Regions from separate parts of the Streptomyces sp. YIM S03343 genome, predicted to be linked through region 2. Evidence: predicted binding sites of a transcription regulator. Region 2 holds the regulator's gene; each other region holds the start of a gene.

Region 1 (5,870 bases), 2.8 Mb from region 2:
CGGGCACGTCCCCGCGGCGGCCGGCCGGCGCACCCAGCCCGACCGGTACGAGCTGGCCGCCCGCTGCGCCGTCGTCAACCGCTTCCTGCTCGGCTTCCCCGTCGGCCGCACCCCCGACGACCTGCCGCCCGCGTACCCGGACGGCGACGAGGAACAGCTCGCCGCCCGCTGGCGCCGCGACGGCGTCCCCGCCGCCTACGAGCGCTGCGGTACCGCTGGCGGCGACCCCGATCTGCTGCTGGTGCCCTGGGACACCTGGCTGGGCGGCACCCCCAAGGACTGGCAGCTCGACTTCGCGCACGCCCTGATCCGCAGCGTCGGCACCGCCATGGACCTGGCCGGGGGCCGCCGCGACTCGCTGCGCGGCGGGCCCACCCCGCGCCGCCCCTGGGAACGGGCGCTGAGCTGGTTCGTCTCCTCCTACCCGCTGCTCGGCGGCATCGCGGCCGGGATCACCCTGGTCGCCGACGCCGAACTCGCCCGCGCCCACGGCATCGCCGTCGCCGCGGTGGACGCGACGGCCGGGGAGATCTACGTCAACCCGCTGTGCACCCTCGACGACGAGGAGTGGCGGTTCGTGCTCGCCCACGAGATGCTGCACGCCGCCCTGCGCCACGGCGACCGCTGCGGCACCCGCGACCCCTACCTCTTCAATGTCGCCTGCGACTACGTCATCAACGGCTGGCTCCACGACATGCGGATCGGCACGATGCCCGAAGGAGTGCTGCACGACCGTGAGCTGGCCGGTCTGTCGGCCGAGGAGGTCTACGACCGCATCGCCCGCGACCTGCGCCGTATCCGCCGGCTGTCCACCCTGCGCGGCAAGGGCGCCGGTGACATCCTCGGCGGCCCGCTGGGCCCGCCCCGCGACTACGTCGACCTCGACGAGTTCTACCGCCGCGGCCTGTGCCAGGGCCTCGACCTGCACCAGCACCAGGGGCGCGGCGAGCTGCCCGCAGGACTGGTCGAGGAGATCCGCGCGCTCAGCCATCCGCCGCTCCCGTGGGACGCGCAACTCGCCCGCTGGTTCGACGAGTTCGTGCCCCGTCCGGAAGCCGTACGGACCTACGCGCGGCCCTCGCGCCGCCAGTCCGCCACCCCGGACATTCCACGCGCGGGCCGGTACTTCCCGCCCGAGGAGATCACCCGGTGCACCTTCGGCGTGGTCCTCGACACCTCCGGCTCCATGAGCCACACCCTGCTCGGCAAGGCCCTCGGCGCCATCGCCTCCTACGCCGAGGCCCGTGACGTGCCCGCGGCCCGGGTGGTGTTCTGCGACGCGGCGCCCTACGACGCCGGGTACGTGCCGGTGACCGAGATCGCTGGGCGGGTCAGGGTGCGCGGGCGCGGCGGCACGGTGCTCCAGCCCGGGATCGATCTGCTGCACCGGGCGGACGACTTCCCGCCGGGTGCCCCGGTGCTGGTGATCACGGACGCCTGGTGCGACGTCCTGCGGGTGCGGCGCGAGCACGCCTATCTGATCCCCCAGGGCGGCCGCCTGCCGTTCACCCCCCGCGGGCCCGTCTTCAAGGTGCAGTGAGGGCGGATGTGATCGGATGGGGCGTACGGGCCCCGTAGAGGGGATCCGGCACGCTCCACATGCTGCACACTCACCGCGAAAGGAAGAACCGTGGCCACCACGCGCACCGCTCACACCGTCTGGGAAGGCAATCTGCTCGAGGGCAGCGGCGTCGTCACCTTCGACTCCTCCGGCATCGGCGAGCAGCCGGTGTCGTGGCCCTCGCGCGCCGAGAAGGCGAACGGGAAGACCAGCCCCGAGGAGCTGATCGCAGCGGCCCACTCCAGCTGCTTCTCCATGGCGCTGTCGCACGGCCTGGCCGGGGCCGGTACCCCGCCCACCAAGCTCATCACCTCGGCGGACGTCACCTTCCAGCCGGGCGAGGGCATCACCGGTATCCACCTCACCGTGGAGGGCACCGTCCCCGGCCTCGACAACGACGCGTTCGTCGCCGCCGCCGAGGACGCCAAGAAGAACTGCCCGGTCAGCCAGGCCCTCACCGGTACGACGATCACCCTGTCGGCCAAGCTCGCCTGACGCCGGCGCCCGGCACCGCTCCGTATACCGCATACCGCGATACCGCATACCGCGCCTCCGCCGTCCTGCCGGCCGGAGGCGCGGTATCGCCCTTCCGGGGGGTCCGGGGCGATCCTGGTACCGGGTCCCGGACTCAGCTTGTCCGATGACCCCGGGTCCTTCGGGATCCGCCGCGATGCCGCATTGACAACAGCGCACTCAAGTTTTGTGCTGGAGTCGGGAACGCGCCCTGGCGGAAGGGGATGGAGATGGCACGTGCGGTCGGGATCGATCTCGGGACGACGAACTCGGTGGTGGCCGTCCTGGAGGGCGGTGAGCCCACCGTCGTGGCGAATGCCGAGGGGGCACGGACGACACCGTCCGTGGTGGCCTTCGCCAAGAACGGCGAGGTGCTGGTCGGTGAGGTCGCCAAACGGCAGGCCGTGACCAATGTGGACCGCACCGCGCGCAGCGTGAAGCGCTACATGGGCGACGGCACCTGGCGCTTCCCGGACAAGGGAAGCATCGACGGCAGCCGCTACACCGCCCAGGAACTCTCGGCGCGGGTGCTCCAGAAGCTGAAGAGGGACGCGGAGGCCTACCTCGGCGAGGACGTCACGGACGCCGTCGTCACCGTGCCCGCCTACTTCGACGACTCCCAGCGGCAGGCCACCAAGGAGGCCGGGGAGATCGCGGGCCTGAAGGTGCTCAGGATCATCAACGAGCCCACCGCCGCGGCGCTCGCCTACGGCCTCGACCGCGGCGAGGAGCAGACCGTCCTCGTCTTCGACCTCGGCGGTGGCACCTTCGACGTCTCCCTGCTGGAGATCGGCGACGGGGTCATCGAGGTCAAGGCCACCAACGGCGACACCCACCTCGGCGGCGACGACTGGGACATGCGGGTCGTCGAGTATCTCGTCAAGCGCTTCAAAGGACAGCAGGGCGTCGACCTCGGCAAGGACAAGATGGCGCTGCAACGGCTGCGGGAGGCCGCGGAGAAGGCGAAGATCGAGCTGTCCTCGTCCACCGAGACCTCGATCAACCTGCCCTACATCACCGCCTCCGCCGAGGGTCCGCTCCACCTGGAGGAGAAACTGACGCGCTCTCAGTTCCAGGAGCTGACCGCCGATCTGCTGGACCGCTGCAAGACGCCGTTCCACCAGGCCGTGAAGGACGCCGGGATCAAGCTCTCGGCGATCGACCATGTGATCCTCGTCGGCGGCTCCACCCGGATGCCCGCAGTCACCGAGCTGGTGCGCGAACTCACCGGCAAGGACCCGCACAAGGGCGTCAACCCCGACGAGGTCGTCGCCGTCGGCGCCGCGCTCCAGGCCGGTGTCATCCGCGGCGACGTCAAGGACGTGCTGCTCCTCGACGTCACTCCGCTGTCCCTCGGCATCGAGACCAAGGGCGGCATCATGACGAAGCTCATCGAACGCAACACGACCATTCCGACCCGGCGTTCGGAGATCTTCACCACCGCCACCGACAACCAGCCCTCGGTGGGCATCCAGGTCTACCAGGGTGAGCGCGAGATCGCCGCGTACAACAAGAAGCTCGGCGTCTTCGACCTCACCGGGCTGCCGCCCGCCCCGCGCGGGGTGCCGCAGATCGAGGTCGCCTTCGACATCGACGCGAACGGGATCATGCATGTGTCCGCGAAGGACCTCGCCACCGGGCGCGAGCAGAAGATGACCGTGACCGGCGGCTCCGCGCTGCCCAAGGACGACATCGACCGGATGATGCGGGAGGCCGACCAGTACGCGGAGGAGGACCGGCGGCGGCGTGAGGCGGCGGAGACGCGGAATCAGGCGGAGCAGCTTGTCTATCAGACGGAGAAGTTCGTCCGGGACAACGAGCAGCGGATCCCCGCGGAGACGAAGGCCGAGGTCGAAGCGGCTGCTTCCGAGCTGAAGGCTCTGCTTGAACAGAACGCGGATACGGCTGCGCTGCGTGCCGGCGTCGACAAGCTTGGCTCTGTGAGTCAGAAGATGGGGCAGGCCATGTATGCGCAGGCATCTCCCGATGGGGGTGGGACTGAGCAGCAATCGGCTGCGCCGGACGAGGAAGGGGTCGTGGACGCGGAGATCGTCGACGACGAGCGGGATGCGCAAGGGGGCGCTGCGTAGTCCTTTGTCCGCGGGCGCGTGGGGGCTGGTCGCGCAGTTCCCCGCGCCCCTAGGTCAGTTGGGGCTGGCCGCGTTGTCAGGGACCGGTGCTCCTGAAAAGGGCGCTGCCCACCCCGGCGACCTTAAGGACCCGTCCTATCCAGCCCTTAAGACCCCGTGCGCTCCCAGCCGCGTCTCTCCGGGCGTGGGCCCAGTTCTCGTGGGTCTCTCGTTCGGTACACGATGTATGGGCGGAAGAGGTACTGGAGTGGGGCGCTGAACATGTGGACCAGGCGGGTGTAGGGGACCATCGCGATCAGGATCATGCCGACCACGGCGTGGATCTTGTACAGGACCGGTACGTCGTCCATGCGGTAGACGTCGGGGGTCAGGGTGAAGAGGCTGCGGGCCCAGGGGCCGATGGTCTCGCGGTAGTTGTAGCCGTCGCCCGAGGTGTGCTGGAGCTTGGCGATCATGCCGAGCAGGATGGCGCCGACCAGGAAGACGTACATCGTCTTGTCGTTGGCCGTCGTCGCCCGGAACACCGGCGCGTTGGTGCGGCGGCGGTAGATCAGCAGCACGATCCCGACGACCGTGAGGACACCGGCCGTCGTGCCGCCGTAGAGGGAGAAGAGGTGGTAGGTGTGCTCGTCGATGCCGATGGAGTCGGTCCAGGACATGGGGATGAACAGGCCGACCAGATGGCCGATGAGCACGAAGAGGATGCCGTAGTGGAAGGCCGGTGAGGCGAAGCTCAGCAGCCTCGACTCGTAGACCTGGGACGAGCGGGTGGTCCAGCCGAACTTGTCGTAGCGGTAGCGCCAGATCAGGCCCGCGACCAGCAGGGCGAAGGCGATGTAGGGCAGGGCGCCCCAGAGCAGGACGGTCATCGGTGGGCTCCGGTGGGGACGGGCGGCAGGGTCGCGCACACCGCGTCCAGGACGGCGGCGTACGGGGTGCCGCAGTCGGCGAGACGGGAGCGCAGCTGCTCCAGGGCGTTGCGGTGCTCGGTGAGCAGATGGGTCTCGCCGGTGCGGGCGGTGAACTCCAGCACCGCGGGCAGGAAATCGGGCAGTTCCTCGCCGGTGAACTCCAGGCCGTGGGCGCGGTAGACGTCCTTGAAACGGACCAGCGACATACCGCGCCGCCGGGTGTCGCCGTCGGTCCACCAGCTCAGATAGAGACTGTGCCGGTTCTTGAAGTCGAAGACCTGGACATAGTGCTCGGCCAGTTCGCCCGGCGGGGTGAGGGCGGCGTGGTCGGTGAACTCCCGCAGTTGCGGAGCGGCTTCGCGCACCAGGGGGAGCCGGGTGTGGAAGTCCTCGTCCGGGTACGTCAGGCAGAGCGCGGCCGCCTGGTAGAGCACGGCGTCGGAGGGCATCAGGTCTCCTTCGCGTCGTCGGTGGTCTGGCGCCGGCGCAGTTGGCGGAAGGTCTCGACCGACACCAGCGGCAGCTGTTTGCGGCCGGAGTCCTGGCCGAACGGGCCCTCGCCGCCCATTCCGGGGCCGCCCTCGTAGTCGAGGCTGCACCCCTCGGGCAGGGCGGACTCCTCCAGCCGGCGGGCGTCGCCGACCGCGGCGGTGGGGATGACGTACCGCTCGTCGTACTTGGCGATGGCGAGGAGCCGGTACATCCGCTCGATCTCGTCCGGGGTCATGCCGACCGTCTCGGAGATCGAACGGTCCGGTGTCTCACCGAGGTTGACCGCCCGCATATGGGAGCGCA
Region 2 (5,870 bases):
TGAAGGAGAAGCTCAAGGGCGAGGACACCGCCGCGATCCGCTCCGCCACGGAGCAGGTCGCCGCCGTGTCGCAGAAGCTGGGCCAGGCCATGTACGCCGACGCCCAGGCCTCGCAGGCCACGGGCGGCGCGTCCGCCGGTGCCCCCGCCGGTGACGACGACGTCGTGGACGCCGAGATCGTCGACGACGAGCGCAGGGACGGTGCCGCGTGACGGAGGAGACCCCGGGCTTCGAGGAGAAGCCCGACGTCCCTTCCGGCGCCACCCCTGACGACGCCGAGCCGAAGGCCGCCCCCGAGGAGGGGGCGGCCCCGGCCGGGGACGCGAGCGACCGGACCGCAGGTCTGATCGCCCAGCTCGACCAGACGCGCACGGCGCTGTCCGAGCGCACCGGGGACGTACAGCGTCTCCAGGCCGAATTCCAGAACTACCGCCGCCGTGTCGAACGTGACCGGATCGCGGTCAAGGAGATCGCCATCGCGAACCTCCTGACCGAGCTCCTGCCCGTGCTCGACGACATCGGCCGCGCGCGGGAGCACGGCGAGCTCGTCGGCGGGTTCAAGTCCGTCGCCGAATCGGTGGAGACCGTCGTCGCGAAGATGGGCCTCCAGCAGTTCGGCAAGGAGGGCGAGCCCTTCGACCCGACGGTCCACGAGGCCCTGATGCACTCGTACGCGCCGGACGTCACCGAGACGACGTGCGTGGCGATTCTCCAGCCCGGGTATCGGATCGGCGAGCGCACCATCCGCCCCGCGCGCGTGGCGGTCGCCGAGCCCCAGCCCGGCGCGCAGACCGTCAAGGCCGACACGGCGGACGAGACCGCGGCGGGCGACGACAAGGAGAGCGGTGGCCCGGAGGAGGGCTGACACAAGGCTCGACGAGCGGTTCGACGAGCGGAAGGAGGGACGTCGGGGATGAGCACCAAGGACTTCATCGAGAAGGACTACTACAAGGTCCTCGGCGTCCCCAAGGACGCCACCGAGGCCGAGATCAAGAAGGCGTACCGGAAGCTCGCGCGCGAGTTCCACCCGGACGCCAACAAGGGCAACGCCAAGGCGGAGGAACGTTTCAAGGAGATCTCCGAGGCGAACGACATCCTCGGTGACCCCAAGAAGCGCAAGGAGTACGACGAGGCCCGCGCCCTGTTCGGCAACGGCGGCTTCCGCCCCGGTCCCGGAGCGGGCGGCGGCTCCTTCAACTTCGACCTGGGCGACCTCTTCGGCGGCGGCACCCAGGGCGGCCAGCAGGGCGCCGGCGGTTTCGGCGGCGGCCTGGGGGACGTCTTCGGCGGCCTGTTCAACCGGGGCGGCACGGGTACGCGGACCCAGCCGCGGCGCGGTCAGGACATCGAGTCCGAGGTCACCCTGAGCTTCACGGAGGCCATCGAGGGCGCCACCGTCCCGTTGCGGATGTCCTCGCAGGCCCCGTGCAAGGCGTGCTCCGGCACCGGCGACAAGAACGGCACCCCGCGCGTGTGCCCGACCTGTGTCGGCACCGGGCAGGTGGCCCGGGGTTCGGGCGGCGGCTTCTCGCTCACCGACCCCTGCCCCGACTGCAAGGGCCGCGGTCTCATCGCCGAGCATCCCTGCCTGGAGTGCAAGGGCAGCGGCCGCGCCAAGTCCTCCCGCACCATGCAGGTGCGCATCCCCGCGGGCGTCACCGACTCGCAGCGGATCCGGCTGCGCGGCAAGGGCGCCCCGGGCGAGCGCGGCGGCCCGGCCGGGGACCTGTATGTCACGGTCCACGTCGGGCCCCACCCGGTGTTCGGCCGCAAGGACGACAACCTGACCGTCACCGTGCCCGTCACCTTCACGGAGGCGGCGCTCGGCGGCGAGATCCGGGTGCCCACCCTGGGCGGGCCGCCGGTCACCCTGAAGCTGCCCGCCGGCACGCCCAACGGCCGCACCATGCGCGCCCGGGGCAAGGGCGCGGTCCGCAAGGACGGCACCCGCGGCGACCTTCTGGTCACCGTCGAGGTGAGTGTCCCGAAGGACCTGCCGGGGAAGGCTCGTGACGCACTTGAGGCGTATCGCGAGGCGACCGCGGGCGAGGATCCGCGGGCGCAGCTGTTCGAGGCCGCGAAGGGAGCTTGAAGGTGATGGACGGCCGTCGACGAAATCCGTATGAACTGACCGAGGAGACCCCGGTCTACGTCATCTCGGTGGCGGCCCAGCTCTCCGGACTGCACCCGCAGACGCTGCGCCAGTACGACCGCCTGGGCCTGGTCTCCCCGGACCGCACCGCGGGCCGGGGCCGGCGCTACTCGGCCCGTGACATCGAACTGCTCCGCCAGGTGCAGCAGTTGTCGCAGGACGAGGGCATAAACCTGGCGGGTATCAAGCGCATCATCGAACTGGAGAACCAGGTCGTCGCGCTCCAGTCCCGGGTGGCGGAACTGGAGGCGGCGTTGGACGGCGCGGCGGCCGCAATGCGCCAGCGCGAGGCCGCGGTGCACGCCTCGTACCGGCGCGACCTGGTGCCGTATCAGGAGGTCCAGCAGACCAGCGCGCTGGTCGTCTGGCGGCCGAAGCGGCAGCAGGACTGACCTGCGGCCGGGGCCGGTGACTCTGCGAGGGGTCCGGAGGAGACATCCTCCGGGCCTCTTCGTCGTCTCTTCGCCGTCTCTTCGTCGGTCTTCGCCGTCTCTTCGTCGTCTCTTCGCCGTCTTCTCCCCGTGTCGCCGGCAGGGGGAAACGACGGCGGCTGTCAGGGCCTGATGGGGTTTGACGGGGCTTGGCGGGGTCCTGGGCGGCACAGCGTGCGGGAGGGGTGGCCGACTTCGTTCGATCTTCTGATCGGGCGTCGAACGGGCAGCGAACGGCCCCGGGAGCGGTGCCCCTCGCGACTCGAGAGGAACGCGCGGGGAAGGGGGATCGGATGTGCGGATCTTTACCTTCCCCTGAACTCCGGCTGGGTGAAGGGTCCGTAAAGAACCATTGATGGTGATTTCACAATCCCTTCACAGGACTTGCGGAGCGTGGCGTTGCGCACTCGTTAAGTATTGCTCTTGACGCTGGGCCTGCCGGGAGCGTTGGCTTTTGAGTCATCTGGGTCTTCATGCTGCCCAGACATCTTGGGCCGCAGTGCGCTGCGCCCATGCCCCGGAAACGCACGTGAAGTGAGCCCCCTAATGCGTCGTATCGCCATATCCTTGGCCGCGTCCACGGTTACCCTTTCGCTCGCCGGATGTGGGGTGCTCAACGCTTCAGGGGACAGCGCGAGCGCCAGTCCGACCAAAGGCAACGATGTCACCATCGGCCTGCTGCTCCCGGAGAAGGCCAACACTCGGTACGACGACTTCGACTACCCGATCATCAAGGAGCACGTCGCCAGCCTCACCAAGAAGCAGGGCAAGGTGCTCTACGAGAACGCCGACGCCGACGCCAAGACGCAGGCCAAGCAGCTCCAGCAGATGATCGACGAGAAGGTCGACATCATCCTGCTCGACGCCGTCGACTCGCACGGCATCGCGTCCGGCGTCAAGAAGGCCAAGGAGGCGGGCATCCCGGTCATCGCCTACGACCGGCTGGCCGAGGGCCCGATCGACGCGTACATCTCCTTCGACAACGAGCTCGTCGGCGAGGTGCAGGGCCGCACCCTGCTCGAGGCGATGGGCAGCGTCGGGACCTCCACCAAGATCGTCATGATGAACGGTTCGCCCACCGACCCGAACGCCAAGCAGTTCAAGCAGGGCGCCCTGTCCGAGCTGAACGGCAAGGTGACGATCGCCAAGTCCTACGACACCAAGGACTGGAAGCCGGAGAACGCCCAGGCCAACATGGCTGAGTCGATCAGGGCGATCGGCGCGAGCAACATCGCCGGTGTCTACGCCGCCAACGACGGCATGGCCGGCGGCATCATCCAGGCCTTCGAGGCCGCGGGCGTCACCAACCTGCCGCCCATCACCGGCCAGGACGCGGAACTCGCCGGTGTGCAGCGCATCCTGGACGGCACGCAGTACATGAGCATCTACAAGTCCTACCCGGCGGAGGCCGAGGCTGCCGCGCAGATGGCCGTGGCCCGTGTCCAGGGCAAGGACATCCAGTTCGACGCGCTCACCCGCGACCAGGTCGACAGCCCCACCAACAAGAAGATCCCGGCCCAGCTGGTCGCCGTGACCGCCCTGACGAAGGACAACATCAAGGAAACCGTGATCGCGGACAACATCTACAAGCAGTCCGAGATCTGCGCGGGCAAGTACAAGTCGGAGTGCGCCGCCGTGGGCCTGAAGTAGCCCGCAGCCTGCGGTCCGGAGCCTGCTGCCCGCTGCCTGCTGCCTGCTGTCCGCTGCCCGCAGCGTGCGGCCCGCAGCGCTTGTCGCGCGGTCAGCAGCGGACCCGCGGGCCGGGCTCCCCTCCCGGCCCGCCTCCGCCCCCCTACCCCCGCCCGTGCCCTGAGCGGCGGCGGTCCCCCCGGGCCGCCGCCCGCCCTCGCCGCATCGCGCCACCCCCGTGGACGCGATGCGGCGTCGTGCTTTCCGGGGGTGTCGGCCGTGCGGCGGTCCCGGGACGGCGGGGAGCCTGAACGGGACCGGAGTCGGGTGACGGGCACCCTGGGGAAGCGGAATCCACGATGCACGCTGCCACACCGCCACACCACCGTCAGCTTGTTGCAATGCGACGGGCGGAGGCCCGGAAATAGCGGTGGATACCGGTGGTTTGCGCCGTCCGTAGTGCGAAGAGCCGTGTTGCGGAGCAGGTCCCGGCCGCGCATAGTTGCGGAGCCGAGGGGTCTCGACACGCGCTGTTGCGCCCCGCGGGCGGACCGTGGAACAGGCGGGTCTTCGGGGGTGAGATGGGCGATGGCCGGGCATACGGCGGGGCAGCATCCGCACGGTGCGGACCGGCTGTGCGAGGAGGGGGACCGTGTGTACTCCCGGGCGGTACGCCGCGGCCGGGTGCGGCGCGGGGAGGCGGACCGGGTGCCCTGCCTGCTGGAGCTGGCCCTGCTGCACCCCGACCCCGACGACATGGACTGGCTGGTGCCCACCTCCCCGCAGGAGGTCATGACCCGGCTGCTGCGCGGCGTCTACGACGAGGTCACCGCCAGCCACAGCCGCGTCGGCTCCGCCGTCGAGGCCATCGAGCGGTACGCCGGGCTCGGCCACCGGCTCCAGGCGCCCTCATCGCCCGAGGGCACCGCGATCCGCGTCCTGGACGGCCTCTCCCGTATCCAGGCCGCGATGGACGAGGCCACCGAGGCCTGCACCACCGAGGTCCTCACCGTGCAGCCCGGCGGCATCCGCAGGGAGGACGAGCTCACCGAGGGCCTGCACCGGGCGCTCGCCCTGCGCGGCCGCGGAGTGCGGATGCGCGACCTCTACACGCACGTCGCCCGGCACGGCCAGGGCCTGCTCAACTACCTGGAGCTGATGGGCGACGCGGTCGAGGCACGCACCCTCGACGAGGTGATCGACCGGCTGATCCTGTTCGACCGCACCGTCGCCTTCGTCCCCGCCAACACCGACCGCACGATGGCCCTGGAACTGCGCCATCCCGCGCTGGTCGGCTATCTGATGACCGTCTTCGAGCGGCTGTGGCGGCTGGCGATCCCGCTGACCGCGCCGCTGCCGGACACCGGTATCGAGGGCATCTCGCACCGTGAGCAGTCCATCGCCGCGCTGCTCGCCGAGGGCCACCAGGACGCGGCGATCGCGGAACGCCTCGGCATCAGCGTGCGTACCTGCCGGGCCCATATCGCCCGTCTCTCCGAGACACTCGGCGCGGCGAACCGCACACAACTGGGCGTACGCATCGCCCAGGTCGGCCTCGACTGCCCACGGGGCTCGACGGGTTCGCCGGGCCCGGCGGGACCGGTGGTGGGTGCAGCGCCTTTCGCCCCCGCCGCCCCTTCCCGTCCCGTCACGGGGGC
Region 3 (5,870 bases), 1.2 Mb from region 2:
CCCTGGCGTCTCCTCCCCACCCCCACCGGCGCCCCGTTCACCTTCGGCTACGCGCTCGTCCTCGTCGTCACCTCGCTGATCACCGAGTACGCCGACCCCGCCGCTCTCGTGAACGCCCTGCACCAGAGCTCCAGCACCGATGTCGCCCATCTGCTGCACACACCGGGAACCGTGCTCCTCGCCAGCGCGCTGTGGGTGGCCGGAGGCTTCGCGTCGCCGTTCGTGTTCGGGTTCCTGCTGGTGCTGACCGCGCTGGAACGCCGTACCGGCGCCCGGTGCGCTGCCACCGTGTTCCTGCTCGGGCATGTCCTGGCCACCCTCCTCACGGAGGGCACCGTCGGTGTCGCCGTGCTGGTCGGGCATCTGCCCGAGACCTCGCTGCACCGGCTCGACTACGGCATCAGCTTCGGTGTGGCCACCAGCGTCGGCGCGCTGGCCGGGCTGCTGAAGCCGTGGCTGCGGTGGCCGCTGCTGGCTGTGTTCGGCGGGCTGCTGGTCGAGGACCTGCTGGAGTTCGCCGACCCGATGACGAACTGGGGCCATCTGATCGCCCTGGCCATCGGTGTGGCGATCTGGCCTCTGGTCCGCCGCGTCCGGCGGGCGCGCACCCTGGCGCCGGACAGGCCCTCAGGGCCTGCCGCCTCCCCTGTTGTTTCCTCTGTTTCCTCGCGTCTTTCCTGACCGCTGACTGATCGCTGACAGCGAACGGCTGACGGGGAACAATCGATCGCCCCTGTGCATTGAGTCGGCATAACTCAACTTGACTGCCGAAGGGGAGATCATGGCTGCTGAGTCCACGGCGTTCACACCGCTCACTCTGCCTGTGCTGCCGCTCGACGACGAGGTCGTGCTGCCCGGGATGGTGGTTCCGCTGGACCTGAACGACTCCGACGTACGGGCCGCGGTGGAGGCCGCCCAGGCCGCCGCCCGCGCCGAGCCAGGAAAACCCAGGGTTCTCCTGGTGCCCCGTATCGACGGTACCTATGCGACGACCGGTGTGCTCGGCACAGTCGAGCAGGTCGGACGGCTCGCCGACGGCGACCCGGGCGCCCTGATCCGGGGCCGTGGCCGGGTGCGCATCGGCGCCGGGACCACCGGGCCCGGTGCGGCCCTCTGGGTCGAGGGCGCGCGGATCGACGAGAGCGTGCCCGATCCGCTGCCCGGTCAGGTCACCGACCTTGTGAAGGAGTACAAGGCGCTGGCCACGGCGTGGCTGCGCAAGCGCGGCGCCTGGCAGGTGGTCGACCGGGTGCAGGCCATCGACGACGTCTCCGCGCTCGCCGACAACTCCGGCTACTCGCCGTACCTCACCACCGATCAGAAGGTGGAGCTCCTGGAGACCGCCGACCCGGTGGCCCGGCTGAAGCTCGCCACCCAGCAACTGCGCGACCACATGGCCGAGCAGGACGTCGCCGAGAGCATCGCCAAGGACGTCCAGGAGGGCGTCGACAAGCAGCAGCGCGAGTTCCTGCTGAGGCGCCAGCTGGAGGCCGTCCGCAAGGAACTGCGCGAGCTGAACGGTGAACCGGAGGGCGAGGAGACCGGCGACTACCGCGCCCGTGTGGAGGCCGCCGACCTGCCTGAGAAGGTCCGCGAGGCCGCCCTCAAGGAGGTCGACAAGCTGGAGCGGGCCTCCGACCAGTCGCCCGAGGGCTCCTGGATCCGCACCTGGCTCGACACGATCCTCGAACTGCCGTGGAACGAGCGCACCGAGGACGCCTACGACATCCGGGGCGCCAAGGCGATCCTGGACGCCGAGCACGCGGGCCTGGAGGACGTGAAGGAGCGGATCACCGAGTATCTGGCGGTGCGCAAGCGGCGCAACGACCGCGGCCTGGGTGTCGTGGGCGGCCGTCGCGGCGGTGCCGTGCTGGCCCTGGTCGGCCCGCCCGGCGTCGGCAAGACCAGCCTCGGCGAGTCCGTGGCCCACGCGATGGGCCGCAAGTTCGTGCGCGTCGCGCTCGGCGGCGTACGCGACGAGGCGGAGATCCGCGGCCACCGCCGTACCTACGTCGGCGCGCTGCCCGGCCGTATCGTGCGGGCGATCAGGGAGGCCGGGTCGATGAACCCGGTGGTCCTGCTCGACGAGGTGGACAAGGTCGGTTCGGACTTCCGCGGCGACCCCGCGGCCGCCCTGCTGGAGGTCCTGGACCCCGCGCAGAACCACACCTTCCGCGACCACTACCTTGAGGTCGAACTCGACCTGTCCGACGTGGTGTTCCTCGCCACGGCCAATGTCCTGGAGGCCATCCCGGAGGCCCTGCTCGACCGTATGGAGCTGGTCCGCCTCGACGGCTACACCGAGGACGAGAAGGTCGTCATCGCCCGGGACCATCTGCTTCCGCGCCAGCTGGAGCGGGCCGGTCTGAACAAGGCCGAGGTGACCCTCGAGGAGGGCGCCCTGCGCAGGCTCGCCGGTGAGTACACGCGCGAGGCCGGCGTGCGCAATCTGGAGCGGGCCATCGCCCGGCTGCTGCGCAAGGTCGCCGCGGAGCACGAACTGGGCGACCGGGAGCTGCCGCTGACCGTCACCGACGACGATCTGCGCGCCCTGCTCGGACGGCCGCACCATGTGCCCGAGTCGGCACAGGACCCGGCCGAGCGCCGTACGGCCGTACCCGGTGTGGCCACCGGTCTCGCGGTCACCGGCGCGGGCGGCGACGTGCTGTTCGTCGAGGCGTCGCTGGCCGACCCGGAGACCGGCGCGGCCGGGCTGACCCTGACCGGCCAGCTGGGTGACGTGATGAAGGAGTCGGCGCAGATCGCGCTGAGCTTCCTGCGCTCGCACGGCGCCGAACTGGAGCTGCCCGTCGCCGATCTGAAGGACCGGGGCGTGCACATCCACTTCCCGGCGGGCGCGGTCCCCAAGGACGGCCCGAGTGCCGGCATCACGATGACGACGGCGCTCGCGTCCCTGCTCTCCGGCCGTCTGGTCCGCACGGACGTGGCGATGACCGGCGAGGTGTCGCTGACCGGCCGGGTGCTGCCGATCGGCGGCGTGAAGCAGAAGCTGCTCGCCGCGCACCGGGCGGGGGTCACCAGGGTGATCGTCCCCAAGCGCAACGAGCCCGACCTGGACGACGTCCCGGCGGAGGTGCTGGACAAGCTGGACGTCCGCACCGTCACCGACGTCCGCCAGGTCCTGGAGCTGGCGCTCGCACCGGCGAGCAACGGTGCGGCGCCGGAGGTTCCGGTCGCGGCGTGACGGACGCGCACCGGATGAGGGGGAGGCCCGGGTTCCGTGAGGGAGGCCCGGGCCTTCGCCCTGAGCAGGGGTGGACTCAGTTCGCCCTGAGCGGTGGCGGACTCAGCCGTTGGCGAGCGCCTGGACGCGGTCGAGGGCGCCGTTGAACTTGTCGTGGTCGCCGACGGTCGGTCCGGACGAGGTGTACTGCCACATCGTGTAGTACGACCAGCCGGCCGGCAGCGTCCCCGCGTCGGAGGCGTAGCGGGCGATCCACAGCGGGTCGGCGGAGGCGAAACCGCTGTAGTTGCCGGTGCACTGGGTCCACCAAGTGGTCGCCGTGTAGATCACGGCGTTGCGTCCGGTACGGGACTTGTAGGTGCTGAGGAAGTCGGAGATCCAGCTCACCATCGAGCTGGTCGACTTGCCGTAGCAGGCCGCGCCGTACGGGTTCCACTCGATGTCGAGCACACCCGGCAGCGTCTTGCCGTCCTTGGACCAGCCGCCGCCGTGGTCGACGAAGTAGTTGGCCTGGGTGGTGCCGCTCGTGGTGTCGGGGGTCGCGAAGTGGTACGCGCCGCGGATCATGCCGACGTTGTACGAGCCGGTGTACTGCGAGGAGAAGTAGGGGTTCGTGTAGTACGTCCCCTCGGTCGCCTTCGTGTACGCCCATCGGACGCCGCTGCTCCAGAGGGTGGACCAGGCGACGTTGCCCTGGTAGCTGGAGACGTCGACACCCTCCGTCTGGGTGGTGGCCGCGACGCGCGGGGAGGGGAGGCTGCCCTGGCCGTCGTGGGCGATGACCCCCATGCCCATGTAGGCGCTGCCCCGGACGGGTGACACCGGCCGGGTCTCGGCTGAGGACGGGAGGGCGGACAGCGAGGAGAGCGCGGCGAGCAGCACGCCTACTGCGGTGAGGCGGCGCAGCCGGTGGAGCCCGTAGGGGGTACGGGGGGTCCGGGGGGTGTGGGGGAGGAGGCGGGGGACACGGGAGCTGACGTCGAGTGAGGGACGTATATCGCCTATGCGGCGAAACAGGGTGAATTGGTATCTGGGCACGGGCATATCGTGCCTCCGCGGGCTCGGTGGTGCTCGGTGGGGGGATCGTTGGGGGTCGGTGGGGGGAGCGGGCGTGTCCGCCGTACGGGGGAGGAATGTTCCGCGCCGGGGGGATAGTGGCGCGAACATGTCACCACGCTCCGCCTGTGAAGCTACGCACGTAGACCGGCTGGTGGGAAGGGGGTCCGGAGGCTGCCGTTGGTCTACGCCTGCGAAATACTTGCCAAGCTGCGGCTATCGCCGCGTCTGGCGGAAACTTTCACGAGCGGGAAACCCGGATCAGAGGGGCTGGCGTGCACGAGGACGGAAACGGCGAGGAGCACCGGTCGGAGACCGGCGTGGCCTCGCCGGGTGGCGCGGAGCGGGAATTCCTCTCCCTGGAGCGCGAGCTGACGGTGTTCCTGCGCCGCGCCCGGTCCAATCAGGCGGAGATGGCCCGGGAGGTGCATCCCGAGCTGGAACCGGCCGCGTACGGGCTGTTGGTCCGTCTGGAGGAATGCGGCCGGCAGCGCGCGACGGAGCTGGCCGCGTACATCGGCGTCGGCAAGGCCACCATGTCGCGTCAGCTGCGTGCGCTGGAGGACCTCGGGCTGGTCGCCCGGGAACCCGATCCTGCGGACGGGCGGGCCTGGCTGGTCCATCTCACCGAGGAGGGCCGCGGGCGCTATCGCAGGGTTCGTGAGGCGCGTCGTGCGTCTTATGTCCACCGGCTGGCCGACTGGGACCCTCGGGAGGTGGCTGAACTGGCCCGGCTGCTGAACCATCTCAACCGGAGCATGGAGAAGTAGCCGTCTGCCAGCCTCTTCGGGACGGATTCGCCTACGGCGGGTTCGCCGATCGCGGGTGGGGGTCCGTTGTGGCTGGTCGCGCAGTTCCCCGCGCCCCTGGGGGGTTGGTGCCGGCGTTGGCTGTGTGGCTCGCCCGGACTCAGCCTGAGCACGAGCATCAGGTGCGGCGCCGTCGTGGCTGGTCGCGCAGTTCCCCGCGCCCCTGGGAGTTGCCGCTGGCGTCGGCTGTGTGGCTTGGCGGTCACAGTTCTACGTACGCCACCGTCGCGTCGTCGTGGGTCTTGCTGCGTCGTAGGAACGCTCGTTCCTCGCGGTCGGCCGTTTCCAGTTCTCGTACGCGGTTCACCAGGGACTGGGCGCCCCGGTCGCGGATGTAGGTGAACAGGTCGTTCCAGTCGCCCTGGTGGAAGCGGTCCGTCCAGCGGGTTGCTCCGTCCGTGAGGGCGGTCAGTGCGCGTACCTCTGTGCGCGGCAGGGTGCCGGTCACCGCGCGGGTGGCGACCTCCGGGTCGGCGGCTGCCGTGAAGAAGCCGCCCTCCTTGTTGCGCACCGTCGAATCAACGAGCGCGGCGCTCGCCAGCGACGCGCGCGGCAGCCGGGAGAGGCGGTCGTCCAGGACCGGGACGACCGTGCCGTCGGGGGACTCCAGCAGCAGCGCCGAGTCGGACAGCACCAGGTGTTCGACCGTCTCGTCGGACCAGCGCGCCATGACCACCGTTGCCTGCGGCGTGCGCGGGTGAGAAAGGTCACAGGTGTCCCGGTGTGCCTCAGCTGTGCGAAGGATCGCCCGGAAGAGAACTTCAGCCAGTGTCAGATCTCGGCAGGAAACGGTCAGTTCG

Evidence for each region. Region 2 encodes HspR, which represses chaperone genes until heat shock. Its sites were predicted from a motif close to TTGAGNNNNNNNNNCTCAA; they were not measured.
Region 1: dnaK (molecular chaperone DnaK) is a predicted target of HspR. The motif match lies at 2,240-2,258, and genes of this name have one in related genera.
Region 3: lon (endopeptidase La) is a predicted target of HspR. The motif match lies at 741-759, and genes of this name have one in related genera.

Annotation. Positions count from the first base shown of each region.
Region 1 is NZ_JBPUKX010000001.1:1,600,307-1,606,176, reverse strand. It holds gene ACSYGN_RS07075 (vWA domain-containing protein) at 1-1,540, shown strand, start outside; gene ACSYGN_RS07070 (OsmC family protein) at 1,631-2,056, shown strand; gene dnaK (molecular chaperone DnaK) at 2,305-4,164, shown strand; gene narI (respiratory nitrate reductase subunit gamma) at 4,311-5,033, opposite strand; gene narJ (nitrate reductase molybdenum cofactor assembly chaperone) at 5,030-5,524, opposite strand; gene narH (nitrate reductase subunit beta) at 5,524-5,870, opposite strand, start outside.
Region 2 is NZ_JBPUKX010000001.1:4,368,726-4,374,595, reverse strand. It holds gene dnaK (molecular chaperone DnaK) at 1-212, shown strand, start outside; gene grpE (nucleotide exchange factor GrpE) at 209-865, shown strand; gene dnaJ (molecular chaperone DnaJ) at 914-2,092, shown strand; gene ACSYGN_RS18765 (heat shock protein transcriptional repressor HspR) at 2,098-2,544, shown strand; gene ACSYGN_RS18760 (sugar ABC transporter substrate-binding protein) at 3,130-4,233, shown strand; gene ACSYGN_RS18755 (helix-turn-helix transcriptional regulator) at 4,801-5,870, shown strand, end outside.
Region 3 is NZ_JBPUKX010000001.1:3,129,286-3,135,155, reverse strand. It holds gene ACSYGN_RS13190 (rhomboid-like protein) at 1-681, shown strand, start outside; gene lon (endopeptidase La) at 782-3,205, shown strand; gene ACSYGN_RS13180 (lysozyme) at 3,308-4,111, opposite strand; gene ACSYGN_RS13175 (MarR family winged helix-turn-helix transcriptional regulator) at 4,537-5,031, shown strand; gene ACSYGN_RS13170 (protein phosphatase 2C domain-containing protein) at 5,273-5,870, opposite strand, start outside.